3 regions of the Streptomyces sp. LX-29 genome follow, and region 2 is predicted to be linked to each of the others. Evidence: riboswitches for the same ligand, from Rfam matches in the RefSeq annotation. Region 2 holds a riboswitch; each other region holds the start of a gene.

Region 1 (10,170 bases), 2.0 Mb from region 2:
CCGCGACCGAACAGTGCCGGCTCTTCGCGGGCCCCCTGGTGCCCGGACGTCTGGTCCGTCCCGGCCTGCTGCCCGTCGTCCCGGACCTGCCCGGACTCGTCTTCCAGGCCCTGCACACGGACGACGCCGCCCGCGCCTACCGGCTCGCCGTCACCCGCCCCGTCCAGGGCGCGTTCAACCTGGCCGCCGACCCTCCCGTGACCGCGGACGTCCTGGCCGAGCTGCTCGCGGCGCGTCCGGTACGGCTGCCGGCCCGACCGGTGCGTGCCGCGCTCACCGCGGCCTGGCTGCTCCGCGCCGTCCCCACCTCGCCGTACCTGTTCGACGCCGTGCTGCGGCTGCCGCTCATGGACACCGGGCGGGCCCGGGACGAGCTGGGCTGGCAGCCCGAACACTCCTCCGTGGAAGCCCTTCGGGATCTGCTGGCCGGTCTGCGTGAGAGTGCCGCCGTCGACACCCCACCGCTGGTCGCCGGCCCCCGGTACTGACGACGATCCGCGGCGGCCCAGCCCCGCCACGGCCACCGGCACGCGGTCCTTCCGCGGGCCTCGACGTGGACCGTCTGGAGGGCTTCGCAGCGCGGCCGGCTCACCCGGCTACGGCTCCGCTGCCGCCTCCCTGGCCGGGGAGGGTCTGGTGCACGATGACGTTCCCGCCCTGGACCGCGAAGACCTGTCCGCCGTCCTTGGCCACGTTGTTCTGCACCCAGGTGCGCTCCGCGGCGGGCAGTCGCTCCCGGATCTCGTCGACCAGCTCGCGCAGTTCGTCGGCGGCCTCCGGGTGCTGGTCCAGCAGCGACTCCAGCTCCAGCAACCACAGCGGGAGCAGGGTCTGGCGCACCCGCTCGGCGTCGTCCGCCCGTGCGACCAGCGCCGCGTTGTTGTCCAACTGGGCCTCGATGGCGGACTGTCCGTCCTCGCCCCGGCGGCGGAACAGTCGCGTCACCCCGCCGCGCGCGGCCAGCCAGGAGTCGGTGGCCATGGACCCGACCACCGTGGTGCCGCCGGCCAGTATCAGTTCCTCCAGCATCGTCTCCCCCGCCCTACGCTCTCTCGACGCTCTCCGGTACGGACATTGTCCCTCGCAAGATCGAATCCTCGCACTCCGGCCCCCGGTGTCGCGGCAGCGACGCCGAGGACGCGCCGCCGCCCGCCGACGGCGGGCGGCGCGATCGGGTCAGGGCGCGAGGCGGTCCAACTCCTCGCCGATCGCCTCGCGCACGGCGTGGTGCCGGGGGCCGAGCGCATGCCGTTCGTCGGTCCAGTTCTCGCGCGGATAGAGCCACACCGGCAGGCCGACGCGTTCGGCCGGCTCCCAGGAGAACCGCGGCCACACGTGCGCGTGCAGGAACGGGTCGGCGTTGCCCAGGATCTCCAGGTTGACCCGCCGGAAGTCGGGGTCCAGCCGCGTGCAGGCACGCTCGACGGCCTCGCCCAGCCGGTCCATGTCGGCGAGGAAGGCCAGCCGCTTCCGTCGGGGAAGCTCCGACAGTCGGTGGACGGTGGGGTCGTCGACCAGCAGCACCGAGTATCCGGGGAGGAACTGGACGTCCCCGATCACCGCGAATCCCGCTTCCAACCTCCGCAGCACCGAGGGGTTCTCACCCCGGAGCGCGCTGCCGATCCGGTCCTTCCGCCAGTCTTTCGTCATGGTGGGGGACTGTACACACCGACGTTCCACGGTTTGCCTTCGCAGGCACCGGCCCCACCGAGGAGGAGCGGCTCGACTGGACCGCGCGCCGGTCGTCGCGTGTCCCAACTCACCATCCGAATGGTGAACTCGGCTCTCCACGGCCCGCGTCGCCCTCTACGCTGAGCCCTGCAGCTGGTTCGCCCCGTCCGCCAGGCGGGACGCGTCGTAAGAGGGAACCCGGTGGAAGTCCGGGACTGCCCCGCAGCGGTGAGCGGGAACGACCGCCGTCATACGCACTGGGCCCGGCCGGGCCTGGGAAGCGACGGCCAGTAGGAGCCTCGTACGACACGAGGCGTGCCCGCGAGTCCGAAGACCTGCCACTGCCCGCGTGCGAACGGTCGTGCGCGGACATCCCGGTGACCTCGAGGGCGGGTCGGCGTACACACCAGGCGGACGATCGCGCCACGCCGCGCGGGGTCGAGCCGTCCGGTTCCGTCACCCCTTCGCGTCCTCGTCCCGTCGCCGGGATCTCAGGGAAGCATCTCGCGAAGGAGATTTCCGTGACAGCGAAGCCCGCAGCCGTGGCAGCACGGGCCACCGTGTACGGCTACCCCCGGCAGGGCCGGAACCGGGAGCTGAAGAAGGCCGTCGAGGGCTACTGGAAGGGTCGCGTCACCGCCGACGCCCTCCGGGCCACCGCCGCCGAACTGCGCCGCTCCCACTGGCGGGAGCTGGCCGGGGCCGGCATCCACGAGGTTCCGACCGGCGACTTCTCGTACTACGACCACGTCCTGGACACCAGCGTCATGGTCGGCGCCATCCCCGACCGTCACCGCGCCGCCGTGGCGGCGGACGACCTGGACGGCTACTTCGCCATGGCCCGCGGCACCCAGGATGTGGCGCCGCTGGAGATGACCAAGTGGTTCGACACCAACTACCACTATCTGGTGCCGGAGTTGGGCACCGACACGGTGTTCGCGGCAGGCGCCTCCCGGCAGGTCGCCGAGTTCCGGGAGGCGCTCGCCCTGGGCCTCACCGCCCGGCCCGTGCTCGTCGGCCCGGTGACCTATCTGCTGCTCGCCAAGCCGGCGCCGGGCGTGGCCGCGGACTTCGAGCCGCTGACGCTCCTCGACCGACTGCTCCCGGTCTACGCCGAGGTCCTCGCCGAACTGCGGGCCGCGGGAGCCGAGTGGGCGCAGCTCGACGAGCCCGCCCTGGTCCAGGACCGCACGCCGGCCGAGCTGAACGCCGCCGCACGCGCCTACCGCGACCTCGGGGCGCTCCCCGACCGGCCGAAGCTGCTGGTCGCCTCGTACTTCGACCGGCTCGGAGAGGCGCTGCCGGTGCTGGCCAAGACCCCCGTGGAGGGGCTCGCCCTCGACTTCACGGAGGCCGCGGCCGGCAACCTGGACGCGCTCGCCGCCGTGGGCGGGCTGCCCGGGAAGCGGCTGGTCGCCGGCGTCGTCAACGGCCGCAACATCTGGGTCAACGACCTGGAGAAGTCGCTCGCCACCCTCGGCACCCTGCTCGGCCTGGCCGACCGGGTCGACGTGGCCGCCTCCTGCTCGCTGCTCCACGTGCCCCTGGACGCGGCCGTGGAACGGGACATCGATCCGCAGATCCTGCGCTGGCTCGCCTTCGCCCGGCAGAAGAGCGCCGAGGTCGTCACCCTGGCCAAGGGCCTGGCCCACGGCGTGGGCGCCGTCTCCGCCGAACTGGCCGCCAACCGGGCGGACCTGGCGTCGCGCGCCGGCTCGCCCATCACCCGGGACCCCGTCGTCCGGGCCCGCACCGGCGCCGTCGAGGAGGCCGACGCCCGCCGGTCCCAGCCGTACGCCGAGCGGGCGGCCGCGCAACGCGCCCACCTCCGGCTGCCGCTGCTGCCGACCACCACCATCGGCTCCTTCCCGCAGACGGACGAGGTGCGCACCGCGCGGGCGGCCCTGCGGGCGGCCCGGATCGACACGGCCGCGTACGAGGAGCGCATCGAGGCCGAGATCCGGGAGGTGATCTCCTTCCAGGAGAAGGCGGGCCTGGACGTCCTGGTGCACGGCGAGGCCGAACGCAACGACATGGTGCAGTACTTCGCCGAGCAGCTCACCGGCTACCTCGCCACTCAGCACGGCTGGGTCCAGTCCTACGGCACCCGGTACGTCCGCCCGCCGATCCTCGCCGGTGACATCTCGCGGCCCGAACCGATGACGGTGCGCTGGACGACATACGCCCAGTCGCTGACCGACCGGCCGGTCAAGGGCATGCTCACCGGCCCCGTGACCATGCTCGCCTGGTCCTTCGTCCGCGACGACCAGCCGCGCGCCGAGACCGCGCGGCAGGTCGCCCTCGCCCTGCGCGACGAGGTCGACGCCCTTGAGGCCGCCGGGACGTCGGTGATCCAGGTGGACGAGCCGGCGCTGCGCGAGACCCTGCCGCTGCGCGCCGCCGACCGCCCGGCGTACCTGGCGTGGGCGACGGAGGCGTTCCGGCTGACGACCGGCGGGGTGCGCCCGGACACCCAGATCCACACCCATATGTGCTACGCCGAGTTCGGCGACATCGTCCAGGCCATCGACGACCTCGACGCCGACGTCATCAGCCTGGAGGCCGCCCGTTCCCATATGCAGGTCGCCCGCGAGCTGGCCGCCCACGGCTACCCGCGCGAGGCCGGACCCGGCGTGTACGACATCCACTCGCCACGCGTCCCGAGCGCGGAGGAGGCCGCCGCCCTGCTGCGCACCGGGCTGCGGGCCATCCCGGCCGAGCGACTGTGGGTGAACCCCGACTGCGGCCTGAAGACCCGCGGCTGGACGGAGACCCGTACGTCCCTGGAGAACCTGTTCGCGGCGGCCCGCACGGTCCGTACGGAGCTGTCCGGGACCTGACGGCACCGCGCGGAACGGGACCGGCGGCCGCGGAGGAGCCGGGAGGTTCGTAACCGCCGGGGGCACCGCAGGGGCCGGGAGGTTCGTGGCCACCACCAGCTGGCCACCGCAGGGGCCGGGAGGGCGCGCCGCGCGTCCTCCCGGCTACGGCCGGGGGGTCGGCGCCAGGATCATGCCCACCAGGTGGTCCAGCGCCCCGCCCGAGCGGGGGTCCTCCAACCGCGCCTCGGGGGCGACCTCGGGCGAGGTCCGGCGCAGTTCCAGCCAGCCGAGGTAGGCGGCGTAGGAGGCCAGAGCGCGGTGACGGGCGTCCGGGGAGGCGAAGCCCAGGTCGCCGAAGATCTCGGTCAGGAAGTCGAGGCGGGTGCGGTTGACCCGGGCCACCACAGCGGCGACGGCCGGGTGGGACGCCTGGGCGACCAGCGCCGGTTCGAGGCCGGCGATCTCCTCGCTGCCCAGCGCCTCGGCGAAGAGTGCGCGGGCCCGCACCTGGGGGTCGGTCACGTCGCGGAGGGCGGCGATGACGTCGGTCGTCGCGCGGCGCTCCCAGGTCTCCAACGCGGCCACGAGCAGGGCGTCGCGGTTCTCGAAGTGCCAGTAGAAGCTGCCGCGGGTGACGTCGAGTTCCCGGGCGAGCGCGTCCACCGCCACCGCGGCGACCCCGCCCCGGGCCAGCGCGCCGAGCGCCGCCATCGTCCAGTCGTCCCTGCTGACTCTCCCCTTGGCCATGTTCCATACAGTACTGTACGGATCATCCATACAGGCATGTACGGAAAGCGGGGAGGCAACGCGATGAACCTCAGGGCGATCGCAGGCGGCGGCAAGGCGGTCGGTACGGGCACGGCGGACGCGACCGACGCGCCGGACACGGCGGACACGGAGTCCGGGGTCGCCCCGGACCGGACCGTGCGCGTCGCCACGACGGCGGCCACCGGCGCACTGCTCGCGGCGGGGGCGCTGCACGTGGTGTGGGTGTTCTCGCCGTGGCCGCTGAAGTCGTGGGGCGACTTCGCGGCGACGCTCGTAGGAGTCGACGAGTCACAACGCCCGTCCGGTCCGGAGACGCTCGCGGTGGCGGGGGTGCTGGGCACCGCCGCGGGGCTGGTCCTGACCGGATCCCGCCCGACGTCGAACCGATGGGCCGGCTCCTGGCCGGTACGCGCCGGAATGTGGACGGTCGCCGGCGTCCTCGGCGCCCGCGGTCTCGGCGGCTTCGCCGTCTCGGGCCTCAGCCTGGGCGACGCGCCCGCCGTGTTCCGACACTGGGACCTGCGCCTCTACTCCCCGATCTGCGTCACCCTCGGCGGGCTCACCGGATACGTGGCGCTGCGCACCCGACGCCGCCGCCGCGCCGCCTGACCGGCGAGGGGACGAGGGGACGAGGGGACGAGGGCATCATCCCCTGGCCCCCTCGGCCTCGGCCTCAGCCGAGGAAGGAGCGGTCGCCGCGGCGAAACGCGCTTGCCCGAGCGCCCGTGATCCGCTTGGGTCGGGGTCTGTGACTTCCCTGGATGACCTCATACGTCCGAACCGGTATCCGCGTTCGTCCCGCTACGACCCCGCCTGGCTGCTCGAACTGGACATGGGGCCGAACCCGTTGTGGCTGTTGGAGGACCTCGCTCGGGACCTCGAGCTGCGCCCGGGCATGCGGGTGCTCGACCTCGGCTCCGGCAAGGGCGCCACCTCGGTGTTCCTGGCCCGCGAGTTCGGCGTCCAGGTCGTCGCCGCCGACTGGTGGATCACCGCGGAGGAGGCGGCTGCCGTCTTCGCCGAGGCCGGCGTGGGCGACCGCGTGGAGGCGGTGCGAACGGAGGCGCACGTCCTGCCGTTCGAAGCGGAGAGCTTCGACGCCGTCGTGAGCATCGACGCGTTCGAGTACTTCGGCACGGCGGACGGCTACCTGCCCTACCTCGCGCGGTTCCTGCGCCCGGGTGGGCAACTGGGCATCGCGACCCCCGCGATGACCCGCGAGGTACGCGAGCTCGGGGCGATCCCCCCGCACGTCAAGGCGGTCGTCGGCTGGGAGGCGATCGCCTGGCACACGGCGGAGTGGTGGCGCTTCCAATGGGAGATCACCGAGCTGGTGACGGTCACCTCCGCCCGACTCCAGGAGGACGGCTGGCGGGACTGGCTGCTGTGGAGCCGGGCCTGCGCCGACCACCGACCGGACGGCCGGGCCTCGAACCAACCCGTGATCGACATGCTCACCGCGGACGGCGGTGAGTTCCTCGGCTTCGCGCTGGTGACCGCGCGCAAGAACTGAGCCGTGGGACGCGCACCCTCACATCGGGGACGCGCACCTCGCATCAAGGACGCGCACCCGCACGTCGAGGACGCCCCCTCACATCCGGTGCCCGCACCCTCACATCCGGGACAGCCGGGAACTAACCTGCTGTCCGTGGATACGGCGGGCTTGGTCCTCAGCGTGGTCGGCACGGTCGCCGGGGTCGTCGGCGCGTACTTCGCCTATGTGGCGGTGCGCCATCAGCTGACGCGGCGTCGGCACCGACCGACGCCGCCCCCGTCCGCCCCACCCACGTCCGCCCCTCCGGCGCCGGCACCGAACCCGCCGGCCGCCTCCACCTCCGCGCCGACCGGCGCCGGCACCCCGCGCTATGACGTGTTCGTCTCCTACGACCGTGAGGATGCCGACTGGGTGCGCCCCTTCGCCGAGCGGCTCCGCGAGCAGGGGCTCGACGTCGCCTACGACGAGGTCGTGAGCCGGCCGGGCGGAGTCCGGGTGCACACCGTCGAGACCGCGATCCGCGAGGCGGCCCACGGACTGCTGGTGTTCAGCCCGGCGTCGATGGCGAGCGGCTGGGTGCGGCAGGAGTACGCCGCCCTGATGCAGCCGTCGATCGAGACCGGGCGGCTGTTCATCCCCGTGGTGATCGGGGACGTCGAGCTGCCCGGGTTCGCCGCCACCCGCTACTGCGCGGACTTCCGCGGCGTGAGCGAGGACCTCCAGGCGCGGCGGATCGACGAGATCGCGTCGGCGCTGCGCGGCGACCGTCGATGAGCCGGACGGCGGCGACCGTCATGAGCCGGACGGCTCCGAAAAGAGCCGCACGCCGCGCGCACCACGCCCACGGCCTCTACTCGCGCCCCACGCCCGCCGGACCCGCGGCATCGGGCTGCGAGCCGGGCTTCTCCAGCGCGGCCTGCTCGGCACGCTGCCTCGCCCCGTCGATCAGTTCCAGGGCCCGCTGCATCGGCAGGTACTGGAGCAGGGACTCCGCGTCACCGCTGACGATCTGCGGCACCTTCATGTGCCGAAGTTCCGCGAGGAACATCTGCATGGCGATGGCGTCCCGGCCGAGAACCTCGATCCTGCGTTCCAGCTCCGCGACGTTCAGCAGCCGGCGCTGCCGCTCGGCTTCCAGCTCGATACGGTGGATATCCGCCTTGATCATGGCGTTCTTCTTCTGTTCCACCAGTTCCTGGGTGCGGATCTGTTCCGCGGACACTCTCTTGCGCGCCTGGTCCAGGTCCCCGTCGAGGGACTCGAACTCGCCCAGGTTGGTGCTGGCCGCCTCCACTCCCCAGGCGGCGAGGGCGTTGCGGACCTGCGCCGCGAGGTCGGTGCGGATGCTGGCGTACAGGGTGAGGAACTCCTCCACCGTGGACTCGGCGGCGATGCCGTTGAAGTACGTGTCGACGGCGCCGCCCAGCACCCGCTCCACGAACCGCTGCACCGGAGCGGGGTTGTTCACCAGACCCCCCACCCCGGACGTCGAGGAGTCGCCGAACTCGCTGACGAGTCGGGGAGCGGCCGTCTCGGGGATGTTGAGCGTCTGTCTGAGCTCCACCTGGAGCCGGTGCCCCTGCACGTTGACGACGATGCGGTCGAGCGCGGCGTCGTAGTTGTCCGCCTGGCCGCCGGCCTTGTTGCTCCAGTCCAGGATGAGCAGCCGGGTCGGGATGAGCACGACCCGGACGAACCAGGGGTTGAGCGCGCAGACGGAGCCCTCGCCGAGCGTCTCCTCCTGCACGCCCCGCCAGCCTCCGTTCTCCAGGAAGGCCCAGGGCAGCCGGAAGCTGCTGTGCCCTTTCACCAGCGGGCCGACCCGGCGCTCCCCCCGTTCGGGCTCGGCGCCGTCGAGGGTGATCACGACTCCGGCGTGGCCGACGGGGATCGCGATCTCCTTGAGGTGGCCGGCGCGGAGGCCGCCCTCGCCGTGGTCGGCGCTGTCCACGCTCTGCCTGGTGATCACCTGGAAGAGGTGGGGGTTGATGTCGTAGGAGGTGCCGCCGGCGAGGATCGCCAGCTGCCGGCCCTGCTCGCCGCCGCCGTCCAGGAACGCCGCGCCGTCCTGGAAGTTGTCGCACTCCACATACCGCCCGAAGGGGCGGTCGGGCGGCCGGATGGCGCCGTCCTTGGCGATGACCAGTCCGATCGTCCCCGGCTCGATGTAGGTCCGGGGCACGATGTCGATCTGGAACAGGGCGGTGTTGATGTAGTACGAGGCGTCGCCGGACAGTACGGCGAGCTGCCGGCCCTGCTCGCCGCCGCCCAGCAGGAAGGCCACGCCGTCCTGGAAGTTGTCGCACTCCACGTACTGGCCGAGCGTCCGACGGCGGCCGCGCTTGGCTCCGTCGGTGGCGAGGACCAGTCCGATCTTTCCGGCCGGGATGTGGGTCCGCGGCTCGAACCGGACGCCGTGCAGGAAGGGCATGAGCCAGTAGGGGCGGCCGGGGAGGAGGGTGCGCGCCTGGATGCCGCGGGACGCGTACGGGGTGATGCGTTTGAACCGCTGGTCCGCCCGGGCGAACCCGAACCTTCGGTAGACGATGCCGACGTGTTCGGCGGGCACCACGCACAGCCCCGTCCAGGAGCCCAGTTTGCCTGCGCCGTACCCGACGAGGGCGCCGGTCCGCTGCGTTCGACGCCCGGACGGGCCCCGCTCCGCCTGACCCGCCCCGTAGCCGACGAGAGCGACCAACGCCGCAACCCCGACGGCCAGTAGGAACCACAGAATCCACGTCACCGGACGCGTCCCTCCTCCCGAAGCCGGAGATGCACGGCGAGCACCGTCTCCGTCCATTGGTCGTACCAGTCCACGTACCGTTCGCTCTGCGGGTTGCGCAGCGTCGGGAAGAACCCGTGGCCCCCGGACCGACGGACGAAGTCCTGGTACGTGGGCACGGCGTCAGCCGCGGAACCGCGCCAGCCGTACGCCACGGACAGGGCCATGAAGTCGGCGTGGCGGCCGCCTCCGAGCAGGGCGCGCCGCGCCTGCGCGCGGAATCCGTGGGTCTCGTCCGAGAACCGCGCCCAGAGGCCGTCGATCTCGGACAGCAGGGCGTCGGGCAGCCGCCTTCCGTCGGCTCGACGCAGCCAGCCGGTGTCGAGTCTGCCGACCGACTCCAGGAGCAGCGTCGTCGTCAGCAGGTCGGCGTGCTCGAACTCCCGCTCCGCGAGCAGGGCTTCCAGCCTGCTCAGCGATGTGCGGCCGCGCACGGCCGGCGCCAGGGCCGCCCGGGCCGGCCCCCGGGCCCGCGCTGCCGGTGGCGGCGGCATGACCGGCGCGCCGACGGGCGACCGGTCGACGCCGGCGCTCCGCGGGTGGAGGCGGCGTAGCAGGCGTAACTCCTCGGGCCCGGGCAGTTGGCCGTTCCTGGCGTCGAAGTACCAGCTGCTGGCGAGCAGATAGTTGCG
Region 2 (10,170 bases):
ACCGGCAGTCCGAGGCGGGCCAGCCGCTGGTCGGCGACGCACTGGAGGTACTCGCGCATCGAGTCGGTGTTCATGCCCGGCAGGCCGTCGCCGCACAGGTCACGGGCGAACTGCAGCTCGGCCTCGACGGCCTCCTCCAGCATCGCGGTGACCTGCTTGCCCATGTCGTCGTCGAAGAGGTCCGGCTCCTCCTCGCGGACCGTGTCCACGACCTGGAAGGCGAAGTCCATGTGCATGGACTCGTCCCGGAACACCCAGTTGGTGCCGGTCGCCAGGCCGTGCAGCAGGCCGCGCGAGCGGAACCAGTAGACGTACGCGAAGGCGCCGTAGAAGAACAGGCCCTCGATGCACGCCGCGAAGCAGATCAGGTTGAGGAGGAACCGGCGCCGGTCCTCCTTGGTCTCCAGCCGGTCCAGCTTCTCGACCTCGTTGATCCACTTGAAGCAGAACTGCGCCTTCTCGCGGATCGAGGGGATGTTCTCGACCGCGGCGAACGCCGCCACGCGGTCGTCCGGGTCGGGCAGGTAGGTGTCCAGCAGCGTCAGATAGAACTGGACGTGCACGGCCTCCTCGAAGAGCTGCCGCGACAGGTACAGCCGGCCCTCGGGGGAGTTGATGTGCTTGTAGAGCGTCAGCACCAGGTTGTTGGCCACGATCGAGTCGCCGGTGGCGAAGAACGCCACCAGACGGCCGATCAGGTGCTGCTCACCCGGGGAGAGCTTGGCGAGGTCGGCCACGTCGGAGTGGAGGTCGACCTCCTCCACCGTCCAGGTGTTCTTGATCGCGTTGCGGTAGTGCTCGTAGAACGCCGGGTACCGCATCGGCCGCAGCGTCAGCTCGAACCCCGGGTCCAGCAGGTTCTTGGGACGGTCGTCGGACGGCTGGGCGTTCACTGGCAGGCCTCGCAGGACTCGGGGTTTTCCAGGGAGCAGGCGATCGCCTCGGCGTCGGGGGCCGCCTGCTGGACGGGGATGGGGGAGGACGCGCGCGCCGACTGGGCGATCCGGGTGGCCGGACGCGAGCGCAGGTAGTACGTGGTCTTGATGCCCTGCTTCCAGGCGTACGCGTACATCGAGCTGAGCTTGCCGATGGTGGGCGAGGCCATGAAGAGGTTGAGCGACTGGCTCTGGTCGAGGAACGGCGTGCGGGCCGCGGCCATGTCGATCAGCGCGCGCTGCGGGATCTCCCACGCGGTGCGGTACAGGTCCCGGATGTCCTGCGGCACCCAGTTGAAGTCCTGGACCGAGCCGTTGGACTCGCGCAGCGCCTCACGGGTCTGCGCGTCCCAGACGCCGAGCTTCTTCAGGTCGTCGATCAGGTAGGAGTTCACCTGGAGGAACTCGCCGCTGAGCGTCTCGCGCTTGAACAGGTTGGAGACCTGCGGCTCGATGCACTCGTACACGCCCGCGATGGAGGCGATGGTGGCGGTCGGGGCGATCGCCAGCAGCAGCGAGTTGCGCATACCGGTCTGTGCCATCCGGGTGCGCAGCGCCTCCCAGCGCTCCGGCCAGGTCCGCCGCGCGGCGGCGTAGTGGTCCGGGTGCAGCACGCCGCGGGCGGTGCGGGTCTCCTCCCAGGCCGGGTGCGGGCCGTGCCGCTCGGCGAGGTCGCAGGAGGCCTCGTAGGCGGCCAGCATGATGCGCTCGGAGATCCTGGTGGAGAGCTCCTTGGCCTCGGCCGAGTCGAACGGCAGCCGCAGCTTGAAGAACACGTCCTGAAGGCCCATCAGGCCCAGACCCACCGGCCGCCAGCGGCTGTTGGACGCCCCGGCCTGCTCGGTCGGGTAGAAGTTGATGTCCACGACGCGGTCGAGGAAGGTGACGGCGGTGCGGACGGTGGCGTCCAGTCGCTCCCAGTCCATCTGCCCGTCGGCGCCGAGGTGCGCGGAGAGGTTGACCGAGCCGAGGTTGCAGACGGCGGTCTCGCCGTCGTTGGTGACCTCCAGGATCTCCGTGCAGAGGTTGGAGGAGTGGATGACCTTGCCGGGCTCGGCGGTCTGGTTGGCGGTGCGGTTGGCGGCGTCCTTGAACGTCATCCAGCCGTTGCCGGTCTGCGCCAGGGTGCGCATCATCCGGGCGTACAGCACGCGCGCGGCGATGGTCTTGACGGCCTTGCCCTCGGCCTCGGCCTTGCGGTAGGCGGCGTCGAACTCCTCGCCCCACAGGTCCACCAGCTCCGGCACGTCGGCCGGGGAGAACAGCGACCACTCGGCGTCGGTCTCGACGCGGCGCATGAACTCGTCCGGGATCCAGTGCGCGATGTTGAGGTTGTGGGTGCGGCGGGCCTCCTCACCGGTGTTGTCCCGCAGCTCCAGGAACTCCTCGATGTCCGCGTGCCAGGACTCCAGGTAGACGCAGGCCGCGCCCTTGCGCCGGCCGCCCTGGTTGACGGCGGCGACGGAGGCGTCGAGGGTGCGCAGGAACGGCACGATGCCGTTGGAGTGGCCGTTGGTGCCGCGGATCAGCGAACCGCGGGCCCGGATCCGGGAGTAGGACAGGCCGATGCCGCCGGCGTGCTTCGACAGCCGCGCCACCTGGTGGTAGCGGTCGTAGATCGAGTCCAGCTCGTCCAGCGGGGAGTCCAGCAGATAGCAGGAGGACATCTGCGGGTGGCGGGTGCCGGAGTTGAAGAGCGTGGGGGAGCTGGGCAGGTAGGAGAGCGAGCTGGTGAGGCCGTACAGCTCGCAGACGTCCTCCAGCGCCCGCTCGGAGAGGTCCTCGGCCAGACCGCAGGCCACACGCAGCAGGAAGTGCTGCGGGGTCTCGACCACCTGACGGGTGATCGGGTGGCGCAAAAGGTAGCGGCTGTGCAGGGTGCGCAGGCCGAAGTAGCCGAAGCGGTCGTCGGCGCCGTCGGCGACGGTCTTCTCCACCAGCGCGTCCAGCCGCGCGGCGTGGGCGCGGACGAACGCGACGGTGGTGTCGGCGATCAGGCCCTCGCGGTGCCCGACCTCGACGGAGGCGGAGAAGGAGACCGCACCCTGCCCGGCCGCCTCCTCCGCGATGGCGATGGTCAGCAGGCGCGCGGCGAGCCTGGAGTACTCGGGCTCCTCGGCGATCAGGCCGGCGGCCGCCTCGATGGCGAGGGTGCGCAGCTCCGCTTCGTCGGAACCGGCGTGGCGGCCGCGCAGGGCGGCGGCCGCGACCTTGCCGGGGTCGGTGGCGGGCAGGTCCGCGGTGAGGTCCGTCAGAGTGCGCAGCAGGGCGGTGCCCGGTGCGTCGGCTACGGCCTTCGGGTCCGCTGCCTCTGAGACCGGATCGGCGGGCGCGATGGTCACGGGATGCTCTCCCTCGCTCGGCTGGGGGCCTGCGGAGGGGTGGTGCGCGATGGCCGCGTGCGGGCATGCCGAACCGAACGGAAGGCACACCGCGCAGCGTCCACCTGCCCAACCCACGAGGCCCGGACGTCTTCGAGGCTGTCGGCAGGTCGTCGGACTCACATGTACGCAAAAAGGCACACGTACACCGTTGCGGGACAGTTCCGGATTCGCACCGGATTCCCCTGCGACGACAGCGAGGATGAGCATACATCTTGTGTTGACCTTCGCATGCGCCCCCACATGTTGTGTCCCGTGGTTACGCGTTTCGCACTGTCGTGCTACTCCCGGTGGGTGTGGCAGCGCGCTGGCGTACGCGCCGGGGGCGGGTCCGGCGCGCGGCGCACAAGGCCCGGGGCGCGCTGTTCCGCCGGTGGCACGGGGCATCCGCGGGGTCGGCACACGGCATGCAGAGGGGGCGCGGCGAGCCTGCCGCGCCCCTGCCCCTCCACGCTACCGCGCCGCCGTGCCCTCATCCCTCCGGCGAGAGCTCCAGAGCGAAGGTGATCAGTGTGAGACCGGGCACTACGGACCAGTCCCGCTCGGGTGTGCGAACGAAGCCGAGTCGCTCGTAGAGCCGGTGGGCGGCCGTCATGTCGGTCTGACTGGACATCACGACACGCTCCCGCCGCAGCTCGCGGGCGCGCCGCAGACAGGCGCGCACCAGCGCCTCCGCGGCGCCCCGGCGGCGCGCGGCGGACCGCACGGCCAGCATGCGGAACTCCGCCTCGCCGGGGCGCGCCAGGTTCGCGTACGCCCCTCCCTCACCCACGAAGGCGACCGCGCCGAGGAGCGGGCCGCCGGCCGCGTCGGCGGCCACCAGCACGTCGCAGTGGCGGGCCCGGTGCCGGGCGTCGCGCAGCTCGGCCAGATAGGGGCTGTCGGCCCCGCGATGCAGCAGTCCGTCTCCGAGGTAGACCTCCACGGTGAGCTCCCCGACCTCGTCCAGCTCCTCGTCCCGCGCGTTCCTGACGATGATGTCCATAGACCGCAGTGTGGCGTGGTGGAGAGGGTGCGCGCCCCGGTGACCCCTGATGCGGCGGGCGTATGGAGTCGCCGGCCGGCGCCCCGGGCATCGATCGCGCCCCGGGACCGGGACCGGTTGTCGGGCCTCGGTGTGCTCGGTGTGCTCGGCCGCGGTGGCGAGGGGTCGGGGGCGGGGTGGCCGGTCGCGACCCTTCACGAGCTCGGGGGAATGATGCGCGGACGCGGACGGTTGGGCTTGACGGCGGGACGACGGCGACGGGGGTGATCATGGTGGCGGTGCCGACCGGGGGCGTCTTCGCCCGGCATCTGAGGCGACGACACGCGCGGGCGCCGCGACGCGGGTGCGGCTCGAGCGCGCCGCACCCGGTGGCGCCGTGTGGGCCGGGCCGACAACGGGGAGGGGTCGGCCCGGCCCACACGGACGGCGTGTGACGGGGTCAGTGCCCGCCGGGGGCGCCCGCCGTCGCCGGCGGCAGCTCGGCGGCGACGCCCGGGTCGCCCGCGTCCGCCGTGTAGTCCTCGGGCGAGGTCTCGTCCACGCCCTGGGGCGCCTTCAGCGCCCGCAGCACCAGGGTCAGGGCGACGGTGACGACGACGTTGAGGACGAAGGCGGTCAGACCGATGTAGCCGATCTCGCCGATGCCCGGAATCTCCTTCTGGCTGCCGCCGAAGTGCTTCTGGGTGGGGCTGGCCACGCCGTACGCCGCGACGGTGCCGTAGACCATGCCGACCGCCCAGCCGGCCAGCAGCGCCCAGCGGTGGAACCAGCGGGTGAACAGGCCGCCCACCAGCGCCGGGAAGGTCTGCAGGATCCAGATGCCGCCCAGCAGCTGGAAGTTGATCGCGACGGTCTTGTCCATGGTGAGGACGAAGGCCAGCGCGCCCACCTTCACCAGCAGCGACACCAGCTTGGAGACCTTGGTCTCCTGCGCGGGCGTGGCGTCCGGCCGCAGGAAGTCCTTGTAGATGTTGCGGGTGAAGAGGTTGGCCGCGGCGATCGACATGATCGCCGCCGGGACCAGCGCGCCGATGCCGATCGCGGCGAAGGCCACCCCCGCGAACCAGTCCGGGAACATGTCCTCGAACAGCTGCGGGATGGACAGCTGCGCGTTGTCCACCTTCACGCCCGCCGCGATCGCCATGAACCCGAGCAGCGCCAACAGCCCCAGCATCAGCGAGTACAGCGGCAGGATGGTGGTGTTCCGGCGGATCACCTCGCGGCTGCGGCTGGAGAGCGTCGCGGTGATCGAGTGCGGATACATGAACAGCGCCAGCGCCGAGCCGAGCGCCAGGGTGGCGTAGGCCCACTGCGAGGCCTCCCCTGGGGCCAGCGCGCCGCGTGGCTTCCCGGCGTCGTTGGTCTGGGAGAGGGCGTCACCGGCCTTGGCGAAGATGTCGTCGAAGCCACCGAGCTTGATCGGGATGTAGATGATCGCCACCGCGATGACGAGGTAGATCAGGGCGTCCTTGACGAAGGCGATGAGCGCGGGGGCGCGCAGCCCGGAGGAGTAGGTGTACGCGGCGAGCACGCCGAAGGCGATGAGCAGCGGCAGGTCCTTGATGAACCAGTTGGTGTTCTCCCCGCCGCCGACCCCCATCACGTCCAGCACCGCCTGGATGCCGACGAGCTGGAGCGCGATGTACGGCATGGTGGCCAGCAGGCCGGTGACCGCCACGGCCAGCGACAGCCCCTTGGAACCGTAGCGCCCGCGCACGAAGTCGGCGGTGGTGACGTACCCGTGCTTGTGCGACACCGACCACAGCCGGGGCAGGAAGGTGAAGATCAGCGGATAGACGAGGATGGTGTACGGCACGGCGAAGAAGCCGGCCGCGCCCGCCGTGTAGACCGCCGCCGGGACGGCCACGAAGGTGTAGGCGGTGTAGAGGTCGCCACCGAGCAGGAACCAGGTGATCCAGGTGCCGAAGCTGCGTCCGCCCAGGCCCCATTCGTCCAGGTTCTCGGAGTTCTCGGCGGCCCGCCAGCGCGCGGCCATGAAGCCCATGACGGTGACGCCGAGGAAGAAGAAGATGAAGACGGCGAGCGCGACGCCGTTGACGTCGTCGCTCATCGCTCCGCCCCCGCCTCACGCGCGGCCCGCGCCGCCCGCTGCTCCCGGCGGACCAGGACATAGGCGACGGTCGTGAGCACGGCCGATATCAGCACCCACAGCATCTGGTACCAGTAGAAGAACGGGATGCCGATGAAGGACGGGTCCGTCCTGGCGTACGAGTCGACCCACAGCATCGCGACGAACGGAACGAACAGACAGACGCCGGCCACCACGCGCGAGGGCGTGATGACCGGTCTTGTGTCCCGTGACCCGGATGGTCGGGTGGTGGCTGGCATGGCGGCGCTCCGTCCCGTCGACTGATCACCTGCTTAATGCGCAGGAAATCTAGGCCAGCCGTACCGTGGCCGTCACTACCTGTCCGCATATCGGTATGGCAAACAGTGCCGCCGACGGGGCGTCAACAGTGCTCGTACCAGGGGCGAATAGCGGCGGCTTGTCGCGGCTCGCGTCGGTGAGGGCGCGCCGGGGTCACTCGCCGGGGCGTTGCAGCCGGGCCACGAACTTGTAGCGGTCGCCCCGGTAGACCGAGCGCACCCACTCCACCGGTTGGCCGTTGGTGTCCAGCGAGTGGCGGGAGAGCATCAGCATGGGCAGCCCCACGTCGGTGCCCAGCAGCCCGGCCTCGCGGGGCGTGGCCAGCGAGGTCTCGATGGTCTCCTCCGCCTCCGCCAGGCGCACGTCGTACACCTCGGCGAGCGCCGTGTACAGGGAGGAGTACTTCACCAGGCTGCGCCGCAGCGCCGGGAAGCGCTTGGCGGACAGATGGGTGGTCTCGATCGCCATCGGCTCGCCGCTGGCCAGCCGCAGCCGCTCGATGCGCAGCACCCGGCCGCCCGGGGCGATGTCCAGCAGCCCGGCGAGCCGGTCGTTGGCGGTGACATAGCCGATGTCCAGCAGCTGCGAGGTGGGCTCCAGGCCCTGGGCCTTCATGTCCTCCGTGTAGGAGGTCAGCTGGAGCGCCTGGGAGACCTTTGGTTTGGCGACAAACGTCCCCTTGCCCTGGATGCGCTCCAGGCGCCCCTCCACCACCAGCTCCTGCAGGGCCTGGCGCACCGTGGTGCGGGAGGTGTCGAACTCGGCGGCCAGCGTGCGCTCGGGTGGGACCGGAGTGCCCGGCGGGAGCGTCTCCGTCATCTCCAGCAAGTGCCGCTTGAGGCGGTAGTACTTGGGCACGCGGGCGGTGCGCGCCGTCCCGTTGGCGCCCGCTCCGCCCTCGGTCGTGGGCTCTTCGGTGTCCATCGCGCGCCTTCCCGACTCCTGTCCTGCTGCCGTCACCGGCTCCTCCGTCCTCAGCGGCTCACATGGTGGCACGGTCCCGGGCCCAGGCGGCCTCTCAGCTCCGATGTCGTCAGATGTCGGTCCGGTAACGGAGCCGACAGCGACTCTTATACACCCTTGACACCCCTAAAGGTCTAGGCCAAGCTGCGGGCACTGGTCTAAACCATTAAAGACCACTTCCAGTCCTTTGAGGAGAGTGCTGTGAAGCGTGGGCTCATAGCGGCGACGGGTGTCGTGGCCATGCTGGTGAGCGTCGCGGCCTGTGGGTCCAGCGACGACAAGGACGAGAAGTCGGGGGCGGACGGCTTCAAGGGCGAGACGCTCACGCTCTGGGCCATGGACGGGTCCGCCCCCGAGGGCTGGACCAAGGCCGTGCAGGCCGAGTTCGAGAAGAAGACCGGCGCCAAGCTGAAGATCGAGATCCAGCAGTGGAACGGCATCCAGCAGAAGGTGACCACCGCGCTGTCGGAGTCGAGCCCGCCGGACGTCATCGAGATCGGCAACACCCACACCCCCGCCTACGCGCAGACCGGTGGCCTCGCCGAACTGGGCGACCTCAAGAAGACGATCGGGGCGGACTGGTCCGCGTCGCTCAACAAGTCCGCGGTCTACGACGGCAAGCAGTACGCCGCCCCGTGGTTCGCGGCCAGCCGGGTGGTCATCTACAACAAGAAGGTCTGGGCGGACGCCGGGATCAAGGAGACGCCCAGGACGCGCGCCGACTTCTTCAAGGCGCTGGAGGCGATCGAGAAGAAGACGGACGCCGAGCCGATCTACATGCCGGGCCAGAACTGGTACTTCTTCGACGGTCTCACCATCGGCGCCGGCGCCGAGCTGGTCAAGAAGGACGGCGACACCTGGGTCTCCAACCTCGCCGACCCCAAGGTCGGCAAGGCGATGGACATCTACAAGCAGTACCAGTCCTTCAGCAAGGCGCCCAAGGACAAGGACGAGGCCACCCCGCAGCAGGCCGAGATCTTCGCCAAGGGCAAGACCGGCGCCTTCATCGGCATGGGCTGGGAGGCGGCCACCGCCATCAAGGCCAACCCGGCCATCGAGAAGGAGATCGGCTACTTCACCATTCCGGGTGAGACCGCCGACAAGCCCGAGGGCGTCTTCCTCGGCGGCTCCAACCTCGCCGTCGCCGCCGGCAGCGAGAAGCAGGAGCTGGCCGAGGAGTTCCTGAAGATCGCGCTCTCCGACGCCTTCGAGGGCCAGCTGGCCAAGGAGGGCGGGGTGATTCCGAACAAGGAGTCGCTGCAGACCGTCCTCAAGGGCAACGCCCCGGCCGAGGCCGCCGCGCCGGCCGCCAAGAGCGGTGGCACCACCCCGCTGATCCCGGAGTGGGCCGCGGTGGAGAACCCGCCGAACCCGATCAAGACCTATATGACCGCGGTGCTGAACGGCAAGTCGCACGCGGAAGCCGCCGAGTCGGTCGAGGACGAGCTGAACAAGCGCCTCAGCCAGGAGCAGTAAAGCGATGACGAGCACGTCGGCGCAGACCGAACGGGTGGTCGCCGGTCCCCCCGCCGACGTCCGCGAGAGCGCGGGGCCGCGGCCCGGTCCCGCGCGCGGCGGACGGCGGCGACCGAGCGGCACCGCGCCCTATCTGCTGCTCCTCCCCGCCGTGGCCGCCACCGTGGTGCTGCTCGGCTGGCCGCTGGTGAAGAACGGCATGCTGTCGTTCCAGAACCTCAACATGCGGCAGCTGATCCAGCACCTCACCGAGTGGAACGGGGGCGACAACTACCGCGAGGCGCTCACCAGCGAGGACTTCTGGCGGGTGACGGGCCGCTCGGTCGTCTTCACCGCCGTGAACGTGGTCCTGATCATGGTGCTGGGCACCCTGATCGGGCTGCTGCTCGCCCGGCTGGGCACCCGGATGCGGCTGCTGCTGTCGGTCGGCCTCGTCCTGGCCTGGGCGATGCCGGTCGTCGCGGCGACCACGGTCTACCAGTGGCTCTTCGCCCAGCGGTTCGGCGTGGTCAACTGGGTGCTGGACAGGCTCGGCTGGCACGCGATGGCGGACTACAACTGGACCGGCAGTCAGTTCTCCACCTTCTTCGTGGTGACCCTGCTGATCGTGTGGCAGTCGATCCCCTTCGTGGCGATCAACCTCTACGCCGCGACCACCACGATCCCCAAGGAGCTCTACGAGGCCGCCGCGCTGGACGGCGCCGGCAGCTGGAAGAGCTTCACCTCGGTGACCTTCCCCTTCCTCAAGCCGTTCCTCTTCGCGACGACCTTCCTCGAGGTCATCTGGGTGTTCAAGTCCTTCGCCCAGGTCTTCGCGATCAACGAGGGCGGTCCGGACCGGCTCACCGAGACCCTCCCCGTCTACGCCTTCGTCGAGGGCGTCGGCAACCAGCACTACGGCATGGGCGCGGCGATCTCCGTGCTCACCATCCTGATCCTGCTGGTGCTGACCGCCTACTACCTGCGCATCGTGCTCAAGCAAGAGGAGGACGAGTCGTGAAGCGCTCCCTGCTCGGGCGGATCTGGCCCGGCGCGACGGCC
Region 3 (10,170 bases), 1.7 Mb from region 2:
CCTCGGGAAGGTCCTCCGCGTCCTCTCCGCCGCCGCCCCCGCCGGGTGCCGGCGTCTTCTCCGGCTGCGAGGACGGTGAGGCGCTGGTCTTCTCGCCGTCCTGAGCCTCGGTCTTCGCGTCGTCGCCGTCCTTGCCCAGCACGGCGACGGCGGTGACCACGGCTGCCGCGACCACGGCGACCGCCGTCACGATCGCGATGGTGGCCGTGCGCTTCTTCTTCGCGTCGCCCGACGGCTCCGGGGCGCCGTTCGGCCCGGTGGGGGCGTGCCAGCCCGGCGGCGGGGTCACCGGCTGCTGCCCCAGCGGCGGCGTGTAGCCCGGCTGCTGATAGGGGTTCGGCTGCTGGTACGGGTTCGGCTGCGCCGGGTACGGCTGGGGCTGCTGCTGTCCGGCCTGCGGGTATCCCGGCTGTTGTCCGGTGTGCGGGTAGCCGGGTTGCTGACCCGGCTGCTGTCCGGTCTGCGGGTATCCCGTGGGCTGCTGCCCGGTGTGCGCGTAGGGGTTCGGCTGGGCGTAGCCCGGTTGCTGGTAGCCCGGCTGCTGGTACGGGCCGGGCTGTGGGTAGCCCGGCTGTTGTGGGGGGTTCTGGTCCTGTGGGTTCTGCTCGCCGCCGGTCGGCTGCTGTCCTGGCCACATGGGCGTCCACCTTAGAGGGGGCGGTCGGCCGCTGCTACGGCCGGCCCCCGTCTCCGAGCCCCTTCCACCGTTTCCAGCGTGGAGCCGGCGTGGGAGCCGACTCTTCCGCAGGGTGCTACCCGCTGGTAACTTTCCTGCCATGACTACGACCCAGCCGCAGATCGGCGAGCTGCTCGCCGCCACGGTGCCCATGGTGCGCACCCTGAACCTGGAGTTCCTGGAGACCTCGGCCGAGCGCGCCGTGCTGCGTCTGCCGGACCAGCCCGACTTCCACAACCACGTGGCCGGGCCGCACGCCGGCGCCATGTTCACCCTGGCCGAGTCCGCGAGCGGCGCGATCGTGCTCGCCGCCTTCAGCGACCAGCTCTCGCGTGCCGTGCCGCTGGCCGTGCGCGCCGAGATCGGCTACAAGAAGCTCGCCAAGGGGCCGGTCACCGCCACCGCCGAGCTGGGCCGCCCGGCCGCCGACGTCGTCGCCGAGCTCGACGCGGGCGAGCGCCCGGAGTTCCCGGTCAACATCGCCATCACCCGCGAGGACGGTGCCGTGACCGGTGAGATGTCCATCGTGTGGACGCTGCGCCCGAACTCCTGACTCCCGACGTTCCGCGTTCCCGGCGTTCCGCGTTTCCTACGCTCCGCCCCTGAGCGGCGTCGATCGGCCGCCCCCGCCGCCCGGACTACGACCGGCGGCGGGGCTTGCCGCGCCGGGCGGCCTGGGTGCGGCCCGAGCCGCCGCTCTTGCCCGAGCCGCCGCCCCTGCCGGCGGCGCCGGAGCCACTCCGCGCCGACCTGCCCGCCGTCCGACCGCCCGCGGCCCGACCGGACGCGGTCTTGCCCGTCGCGCCCTTCCCCCGTGAGCCGCCGACCTCGGGGCGCTTCTCCTTCGACTGCGCCGGGGCGGGACGGCGGCCCCGCGAACTGTTGACGGTGCGCCCACGGACGATGCCGATGAACTCCTCGACCAGGTCGGTGGTCTCGTCCTCGATCCACGACAGGGCGACGCGCGACTGGGGGGCGTCCGTGACCGGGCGGTACGTGAGGTCCCTGCGGTGGTGCAGGCGGGCCAGCGACTGCGGCACGAGGAGCAGTCCCACCCCCGCCGCCACCAGCTCGATGGCGTCCGCCGTCGTGGCGGGGCGCTCGATCGCGGGCCGTCCCGGCGGGTGCTCCCAGTCGAGGGTGTCGTCCAGGGGGTGGAACACGACGTCGTCGGCGAGATCCGCGATGGACACCTCGTCGACCGCCGCCACCAGGTGGTCCTTGGGGATCACGACCACCGTGGTCTCGGTGTAGAGGGGGATCGCGTGCAGGCCGGTGCGGTCCATGGGAAGCCGCACGAGGCCCGCGTCGGCTTCGCCACGGCGGAGCATGCCGGGCGCCTCGGCTGCGGGCGCCGAGACGAGGTGCAGCGGGACGTCGGGCAGTCGCTCGTTCCAGATCCGCACCCACTTGGCGGGGGTCGCACCCGGGACGTACGCGAGCCGGAACGAAGGGGATGCTTCCGAGCCTGTCACCAGGCCAGGCTACCGGGCGTGGTCGGGGAGCGTGCACACGCTCGATATCCTTGAACCATGACGTCGCACCAGAACGCCCAGACCATGAAGCCCGCGACCGCGGCGAAGAAGCTGGGTGTGTACCTCGAGGCCACCCCCGCCGAGTTCCGGGAGGGTGTCGTCTCGCGCGACGAGCTGAACCGGCTCCAGACCGACCCGCCGGAGTGGCTGCGCGAGCTGCGGCGCAACGGCCCGCACCCCCGACCCGTGGTCGCCGCGAAGCTCGGCATCTCCATCTCGGGCCTCGCCCGGGGCGGGGTCACCGAGGCCCTCACCACGGACCAGATCGAGGCGCTGAAGAGCGAGAGCCCCGAGTGGCTGCAGAAGGAGCGCGCCACCCAGGCGGAGGTGCGCAAGGAAACCGCCCGCATCAAGGCCAAGAACGCCGAGGCCGACAAGAAGGCCCAGGGCTAGGGAGGCGCCGAGGGTGGGGGAGGGCGCGCGAGCGCCGGCCCCCGGCGGGGCGTCCTCGCGCCCTCGTCTCCCGATCTCCGGCGAACCCTCTCCCATCTCTTCGGCCTCCCGATCCGCGCCACCCTCGGGCCCTCTGACCGGCCCAACCTCACCCTGAGTGCCCGCGGGTACGCGTGTGACCTGCGGCTGCGTGGCGTGGCTCGGCCGTCCACCCCGATCGAGTAGGCTTCCCCGGCGTGTCCCCAGGCGGGGGTGCGCACGGGGCAGGAAACACCAAACGGGGAGGAACCGGCGTTGCATATCGAGGCATGGCTCGAGTCCGTGCCCGCGGTCAGCGTGTATGTGATCGTGGGCCTGGTCATCGGACTGGAGAGCCTGGGCATCCCGCTGCCCGGCGAGATCATCCTTGTGACGGCGACGCTGCTCGCGTCCTCGCAGGACCACATCAACCCGTACATCCTCGCCGCCTGCGCGATCACCGGAGCGATCGTCGGCGACTCCATCGGCTACCTCATCGGCCGCAAGGGCGGCCAGCCGCTGCTGAACTGGCTCGGGCGAAAGTTCCCCAAGCACTTCAGCGCCGCGCACGTGGCGACTGCCGAGCGGTCGTTCCAGAAGTGGGGCATGTGGGCCGTCTTCTTCGGCCGCTTCGTCGCCCTGCTGCGGATCTTCGCGGGCCCGCTGGCCGGCGTGCTGCGCATGCCGTACTGGAAGTTCGCCATCGCCAACGTCCTGGGCGGCATCGTCTGGGCGGGCGGCACCGTCGCCGTCATCTACTCCGTCGGCAAGGTGGCCGAGGACTGGTTGAAGAAGTTCTCCTGGCTCGGCCTCGTGGCCGCCGTCCTCTTCGGCCTCGGCTCGATGGTGATGATGAAGCGCCGGGCGAAGAAGACCGCGGCGGAAGCGGCGGAGGCGGCGGCCACCCCGGCCGCCGCGGACGTCGAGCCGGCGCCCGTGCCGGCCCGCGACTGACCCACCGCCCCGCCCGTGGCCGACCGGCCACGGACCACCGGGCCGGGCAACGCCCGGCACCCCGGCACCCCGAGCGCCGTGGCTACGGACCGTAGCCACGGCGCTCGCGCGTTCTCCCGCACCCGACGTCCGCCCCGCCGCGCGGCTCGCGCGGGGAGGGGGGCGGTGCCGAGCGCCCGAAGTCCCGGCGGTCGCCGCCGGTTGGACCGCCGGCCCGACGAGGCCGCCCCGGCCGCGGCCGGCCGCGACCGGCTGGGCGGGCTCGCCGCCGACGCGGGGTCGGGCCGCGTGGTACGGAGCGGGGCGCCCGCGGCGCCCCAGGCCCGACGTCTCGCGCCGCCCCGCCGGTATGCGGGCGGATCCTCGTTCCTGTTGATGGCCGCGCCGATGGCGCGGCTGCCGTCCGTGCCCGCACACGGCCGCCGCCCGCCGGTGTGTGGGCGATTCCGGAGCCCGGTGTCCGCTCGCGCCCCCACACCGGCGTGCGGTGGGGTGTCCGCTCGCCTCCGTCGCCCTTCGCCGCTCCGTGCGGGTCGTCCCGGAGTCCGAGTCCGCCGGCACCTGGTCCCGGACGTCGACGGCGGCCGTCGCGCGCGTGCGGGTCACCCGGCCCCGCCGGCCGCCCACCGTTCGTGGGCGGGACACCGCCGTGGCCGCGGCCGCGGAGGGGGCGTGGCTCCCGGCGGAGAGCCGCCGAAGCACCGGCCGTGGCCGGACGGTAGCCGCGCCCGACGCCGGTGCGCGGGCTGCGCGGCCGCCCCGCTCCGAGCGCGTGCGTGCGACCCGGGCTTCCCGCTCCGAGTCGGCGCGTGCGAGCCGGCCGCCCCGCTCCGTCGCCGGGTGTCGGCGACGGGCCTGGCGTGGCGCGGTCCGGTCGCCCGCCGTGGCCGGTCCGGGGCCTCCTGGGGGCCGGTCACGGGCGCCGGCCGGAGGCGTCGGTCAGGAGTGTCGGCAAGGGCTGTCGGTAGCGGGCCGTCGGGTGGGTCGGGCCGGGCGGTCGGTCACGCCGGGCGCCGGCGCAGCTTCTCCCTGTGGGTCGTGGCGAGTCCGAGGTACATCTGGGCGTTGATCTTGATGTGCTCCCGCTCCTCCGCGGTCAGCTCGCGCTTGACCCGGGCGGGCACTCCGGCCACCAGGGAGCCCGGCGGCACCACCATGCCCTGGGGGACCAGCGCCTGGGCGGCGATCAGGGACCCGGCGCCGATCCTGGCCCCGTTGAGGACGGTCGCGCCCATGCCGACCAGCACGTCGTCCTCGACGGTGCACCCGTGCAGCACCACGTTGTGCCCGACGGTCACCCGCTCGCCGACGGTGACCGGAAAGCCCGGATCGACGTGAACGGTGCAGTTGTCCTGAATATTGCTGTCGGCGCCCAGCACGATCGGGCCGCAGTCGGCCCGGAGCACCGCGTGGTACCAGACGCTGCTGCCCGCGGCCAGGGTGACGTCGCCGATCACCACCGACGTCGGCGCCGTGTACGCCCGCGGGTCCACCCGCGGCTCCGCCTCGCCCAGGGCCGCGATCAGCGCCCCGTCGGTCACCGTCGTCTCGTCTGCCACTGCCGTCTCCTCACCCTTGCCACCTCGGTTGACGGCACCGTATGCGACCTGCGGGGCGGCCGGTATGTGATCTCCGCATCAGGAACGCCTTTCCGTCCGCCGCCCGCTGTGATTACGTTGCCCGTGCAGCTGGTTCGCCCCGTCCGCCAGGCGGGACGCGTCGTAAGAGGGAACCCGGTGGAAGTCCGGGACTGCCCCGCAGCGGTGAGTGGGAACGACCGCCGTCATACGCACTGGGCCCGGCCGGGTCTGGGAAGCGACGGCCAGTAGGAGCCTCGTACGACACGAGGCGTGCCCGCGAGTCCGAAGACCTGCCACTGCCCGCGCGCCGGATGGGCGCGTGGCGGATCTCGGCGACCATCGAGGGACGGGTCGGCGGTGCGGCGGGCGCACCCGGAGCGGGTGCCGTGTCCCGCCGTCCCTTCGCGCCCTCGTCCGGTCCCGGGTGACCGTGACTCGCGAAGGAGAGTTCCGTGCCCCAGGCCACCGTGTACGACCACCCCCGGCAGGACTGCGGCCAAGTGGCGGGGCGGGCCGTCGGGTTCGGCGGGATCCCGGTCGCCGTTGACGTCGTCGACGGGGACGACCCCGTCGACGACCTCGACGGGGACGGCGCCCTCCCGAGGGCCGACCACTCCCGGACGCGGATTCCCGGGCCCACGACCCGCCGGTAGCTCGCGGGCCACACCACCTGTCGGTGGCTCGCGGCTCAGGGCCGCGGGTCTCCCATCGAAAGCTGAGGCTCCCTCAATGGGCCGCACCACCACGGTCGGCCGGGCCCACAAGGCGCCTGCCGACTCCCGGGTCACGCTCGCCCACATCATGAGCGAGCACGACACCAACCTCTACGGCACCATCCACGGCGGGGTCGTGATGAAGCTCATCGACGACGCGGCCGCCGCCGCGGCCGGCCGCCACGCCGACGGCCCCGCGGTCACGGTGTCGGTGAACCGGATGAGCTTCCTCGCTCCGGTCCGGGCCGGCGACCTGCTCACCATCCACGCCGAACTGCTCCGCGCCGGACGCACCTCGATGGTGGTGGTCGTACGGGTCACCGCCGAGCGCTGGAACACCTCCGGGCCGGTAGCCGAGGTGGCCACCGCCGAGTTGGCGTTCGTCGCGATCGACGCGGACGGTCGGCCGCGCCCCGTGCCGGCGCTCGACACCGACTCGACCGACACCGACTCGACCGACACCGACTCGACCGACACCGACTCGACCGACACTGGCCAAATCGACTGACGAACCGTCACCATCCGGGCCGGAAAGGGGATTCCGGCCCGGACGCGGCGGGCGTACACTCGTTCGCAGCCCGACCATACGGGCGATACAACTTCATGCGTACGCGACTGGGGAAAGCCGGTGGGAATCCGGCACTGACCTGCAACCGTGAGCGGCGGAGAGCCTCTTCGCCGCGAGTCGGACCGCCCGGCGCGATACGTGCACCGCTTCCCACTGTCACGGTCTGCAGCGTGGAGCCTTGAGCCCCTCGGTTCCGCGTCGTCGCGGCGAGGGCGCGCGGGGACGCCTCGACTCGGGCCCCGGACCGAAGGGCTCCCTCAGATGGCCCGTGCGTTACGCGCGTACCTCGCCGTGCTCGCGCTGCTGTTCGCCGTGGCCGGGTGGGGGCTCGCGGCGGCCGGAAGCGCCGCCGCCGTGGACACCAGCCGCGGACGGCCCGGTTTCTGCCCCGACGCGAACGGCGTCACCGTCGTCGTCGACTTCCGCGAGCTGGGCGGCACCACCATCGTGCGCTGCGCGGTGGGCCGCCAGGCCACCGGGCTGGCAGCCCTGAAGGCCGCGGGCATCCACGTCACCGGCACCAACCGGTGGGGCGAGGCATTCATCTGCCGGCTGGAGAACAAGCCGGGGCCGGAGAGCGAGCCGTGCATCGACACCCCGCCGACCCGGGCCTACTGGTCGTACTGGCACGCGCCCAACGGCGGCCGGTGGAGCTACAGCCAGTACGGCGCCACCTACCGCACCCCGCCCACCGGCAGCTTCGAAGGATGGTCGTTCTCGCTCGACCGGGAGGCGGACGAGGCGGCCGAGCCCCGCGTCGCGCCCCGGCGGCCCGCCCCGTCCACCCCGCCCGCACCGCCCTCCAAGCCCCAGCCCGGCGGCGGGGGTTCCGGCTCCGGTCAGGGCGACGGTGTGGACCCGGGCCCGGCTCCGGGCACGGACCCGGGCAACGGCGCGGGCCGGGGCGGCGACGGAGGCGCCGAGGACGCGCCGCGGACCGGAGACGAGCGGCCCGACCGGCGACCCGCCTCCGGTGATCAGGACCAGACCGACGACGCCGACGCCGACGACCCGGACGCCGCCCGCGACGGGGGCGAGCGGCAGGCCGACGAGGAGGGACCGGCGGGCCGGGCGCGCCCGAGCGGCTCCCCCTCCGCCGCGGGCCCGGCCGCCCCGTCCGACCCCAAGGCGCCGCCCAGCCCGACCGAGGCCGCCGACTGGACCGGCGGCGAGGAGCAGCCGGTGGAGACCGCCGCCCACGACAGCGACATCCCCACCGGAACCCTGCTCGGAGCCGGCGCCGCGGCCGCCCTGGCCGCCTTCGCGGGCGTCACCGCCTGGCGCCGCCGCGCGGCGGGCACGCAGGACCGCACCCGGTGATCGCACGGCTCCGCCCCCTGCCCCGGGCGGTCCACCCCGGTGCCTGGTGGCTCTGGGCGCTCGGGCTGGCCGCCACCGCCGGCCGCACCGCCAACCCGGTGCTGCTGCTGATGATCCTCGCGGTGGCGGCGCTGGTGGTGGCCCAGCGCCGCACCGACGCGCCCTGGGCCCTGGCCTTCCGGATGTATCTGCTGCTCGGCGCCTTCATCGTCGTCATGCGGGTGGTCTTCAGGATCGTCTTCGGCGGCGGGCAGGGGGACACCGTCCTCTTCACCCTGCCCGAGATCCCACTGCCCCACTGGGCCGCCGGCATCCGGCTGTTCGGCCCGGTCGCCGCCGAACAGCTGCTGGGCGGGCTCTACGACGGACTGAGGCTGGCCACCATGGTGATCTGCGTGGGCGCGGCCAACGCCCTGGCCAATCCCAAGCGGATGCTCAAGGCCCTGCCCGGCGCGCTCTACGAGGTCGGCACCGCCGTCGTCATCACCCTCACCGTGGCGCCCCAGCTCGTCGAGAGCGTCCAACGGGTGCGCCGGGCACGACTGCTGAGGGGCGGGCAGGGCAAGGGTGTCGGCGCGCTGCGCGGCATCGTGATCCCCGTCCTGGAGGACGCGATGAACCGCTCGCTGGCCCTGGCAGCCGCCATGGCCTCGCACGGGTACGGCCGCACCGGACGCACCGCACCGCGCGCCCGACGGCTCACCGGCACGCTGGTCGTCTGCGGCCTGCTGGGCGTGTGCGCCGGGCTGTACGGGGCGATGGGCGCCAGCACCCCGCCGTACCTCGGCACCCCGCTGCTGCTGGCCGGGCTGGCGCTTGCCGGCTGCGGGTTCGCCCTCGGCGGCCGACGGGTCAGCCGCTCCAGCTACCGGCCGGATCCCTGGCGCGCCGCCGAGTGGCTCACCGCTGCCTCCGGCATCGCCGCGGCCGTCCTGATGTACGTCGTCTCGCGCACCGACGCCGCCTCCCTCTACCCCTCGCTGTCACCGCTGACCTGGCCCGAGGTGGAGCCGCTGCCCGCGCTGGCGGTGCTGCTGGGCGCGCTGCCCGCCTGGCTGACGCCCGCCCCGCCCCGCCCGCTGCCGAGCCCCACCGGGACCGGGCGGGACGACCGCCGGCTTCCCGACGGCCCTCAGCACCCCCACGACGACCGCCGGCACCCCCACGACCGCCAGAACCCCCACGACCCCCAGCACCCCCACGACCGCCAGAACCTCCGGGAGACCGTCGCGTGATCCGCTTCGACCAGGTGACCTTCAGCTACACCGGAGCCGTGCGCCCCGCGCTGCGCGAAGTGGACCTGCACATCGGCGAGGGCGAGCTGTGCCTGGTCACCGGACGGACCGGAGCGGGCAAGTCCACGCTGCTGGGCGCGGTCAACGGACTGGTGCCGCACTTCACCGGCGGCCATCTGCGGGGCCGGGTCAGCGTCGACGGCATCGGCACCGAGGACCGGCCGCCGCAGGAGTTCGCGCACCTGGTCGGCGTGGTCGGCCAGGACCCGCTGGCCGGGTTCGTCACCGACACGGTCGAGGAGGAGCTCGCCTACGCCATGGAGCAGTTGGCGATTCCGCCGGAGACCATGCGCAAGCGCGTCGAGGAGACCCTGGACCTGCTGGGCATCGCCGAGCTGCGGCACCGTCCGCTCCGCACCCTCTCCGGCGGGCAGCAGCAGCGGGTCGCCATCGGGGCCGTGCTCACCGCCCATCCGCGCGTGCTGGTGCTGGACGAGCCCACCTCGGCGCTCGACCCCACGGCCGCCGAGGAGGTGCTCGCCGCCATCACCCGACTGGTGCACGACCTGGGCACCACCGTCCTGGTCGCCGAGCACCGCATGGAGCGGGTGCTCCAGTACGCCGACCGACTCGTGCAGGTCGGCGTCGACGGGCGGATCCGCGAGGGCGAACCGGCCGAGCTGATGCGCGAGTCCGACGTCGCGCCCCCGGTGGTGCGCCTCGGCCGGCTCGCCGGCTGGGAGCCGCTGCCGCTGTCCGTGCGCGACGCCCGTCGCCGGGCGGCCGGGCTGCGCGCACGGCTCGCCGACGCTCCGCCGCGGCCGGCGCCCGCCCCGCCCGGGGAGCCGGCGCTCACCGCGCGGCGGCTCGTGGTGGCCTACGGCGACACCGTCGCCGTACGGGAGGTGGACCTGCGGCTACGCCGCGGCGAGGTCACCGCCCTCATGGGGCGCAACGGCTCCGGCAAGTCGTCCCTGCTGTGGGCGCTCCAGGGCTCCGGACCGCGCCGTTCCGGCCGGGTGGACGTGGCGGGGAAGGACCCCGGAGAGGTGTCCGCCCGGGTCGCCCGCTCGCTGGTGGGACTGGTGCCGCAGACCGCGAGTGACCTGCTCTACCTGGAGACGGTGGCCGCCGAGTGCGCTCAGGCCGACGCCGAGTCGCGGGCCGCCTCCGGGGCC

Evidence for each region. A riboswitch is a leader RNA that binds a small molecule or an ion and turns the genes downstream of it on or off. The one in region 2 is predicted to bind cobalamin.
Region 1: linked by a shared signal. The riboswitch ahead of metE (5-methyltetrahydropteroyltriglutamate--homocysteine S-methyltransferase) and the one ahead of LRS74_RS10860 (ribonucleoside-diphosphate reductase subunit alpha) in region 2 are both predicted to bind cobalamin.
Region 3: linked by a shared signal. The riboswitch ahead of LRS74_RS03735 (hypothetical protein) and the one ahead of LRS74_RS10860 (ribonucleoside-diphosphate reductase subunit alpha) in region 2 are both predicted to bind cobalamin.

The regions. Positions count from the first base shown of each region.
Region 1 covers NZ_CP089746.1:602,167-612,336, forward strand. Annotated here, with positions in the region: gene LRS74_RS02710 (NAD-dependent epimerase/dehydratase family protein) at 1-488, shown strand, start outside; gene LRS74_RS02715 (hypothetical protein) at 589-1,029, opposite strand; gene LRS74_RS02720 (diadenosine tetraphosphate hydrolase) at 1,177-1,650, opposite strand; cobalamin riboswitch at 1,809-2,029, shown strand; gene metE (5-methyltetrahydropteroyltriglutamate--homocysteine S-methyltransferase) at 2,193-4,511, shown strand; gene LRS74_RS02730 (TetR/AcrR family transcriptional regulator) at 4,656-5,240, opposite strand; gene LRS74_RS02735 (DUF3995 domain-containing protein) at 5,304-5,870, shown strand; gene LRS74_RS02740 (methyltransferase domain-containing protein) at 6,010-6,774, shown strand; gene LRS74_RS02745 (toll/interleukin-1 receptor domain-containing protein) at 6,910-7,530, shown strand; gene LRS74_RS02750 (SPFH domain-containing protein) at 7,607-9,499, opposite strand; gene LRS74_RS02755 (TIR domain-containing protein) at 9,496-10,170, opposite strand, start outside.
Region 2 covers NZ_CP089746.1:2,554,144-2,564,313, reverse strand. Annotated here, with positions in the region: gene LRS74_RS10865 (ribonucleotide-diphosphate reductase subunit beta) at 1-821, opposite strand, end outside; gene LRS74_RS10860 (ribonucleoside-diphosphate reductase subunit alpha) at 890-3,277, opposite strand; cobalamin riboswitch at 3,403-3,543, opposite strand; gene LRS74_RS10855 (GNAT family N-acetyltransferase) at 3,789-4,301, opposite strand; gene LRS74_RS10850 (sodium:solute symporter family protein) at 4,741-6,372, opposite strand; gene LRS74_RS10845 (DUF3311 domain-containing protein) at 6,369-6,650, opposite strand; gene LRS74_RS10840 (GntR family transcriptional regulator) at 6,844-7,614, opposite strand; gene LRS74_RS10835 (extracellular solute-binding protein) at 7,855-9,129, shown strand; gene LRS74_RS10830 (sugar ABC transporter permease) at 9,134-10,129, shown strand; gene LRS74_RS10825 (carbohydrate ABC transporter permease) at 10,126-10,170, shown strand, end outside.
Region 3 covers NZ_CP089746.1:836,503-846,672, reverse strand. Annotated here, with positions in the region: gene LRS74_RS03765 (hypothetical protein) at 1-637, opposite strand, end outside; gene LRS74_RS03760 (DUF4442 domain-containing protein) at 777-1,229, shown strand; gene LRS74_RS03755 (LysR family substrate-binding domain-containing protein) at 1,315-2,151, opposite strand; gene LRS74_RS03750 (DUF5997 family protein) at 2,209-2,604, shown strand; gene LRS74_RS03745 (DedA family protein) at 2,899-3,576, shown strand; gene LRS74_RS03740 (gamma carbonic anhydrase family protein) at 4,578-5,117, opposite strand; cobalamin riboswitch at 5,249-5,469, shown strand; gene LRS74_RS03735 (hypothetical protein) at 5,609-5,809, shown strand; gene LRS74_RS03730 (acyl-CoA thioesterase) at 5,886-6,377, shown strand; cobalamin riboswitch at 6,441-6,582, shown strand; gene LRS74_RS03725 (hypothetical protein) at 6,699-7,757, shown strand; gene LRS74_RS03720 (energy-coupling factor transporter transmembrane component T) at 7,754-8,992, shown strand; gene LRS74_RS03715 (ABC transporter ATP-binding protein) at 8,989-10,170, shown strand, end outside.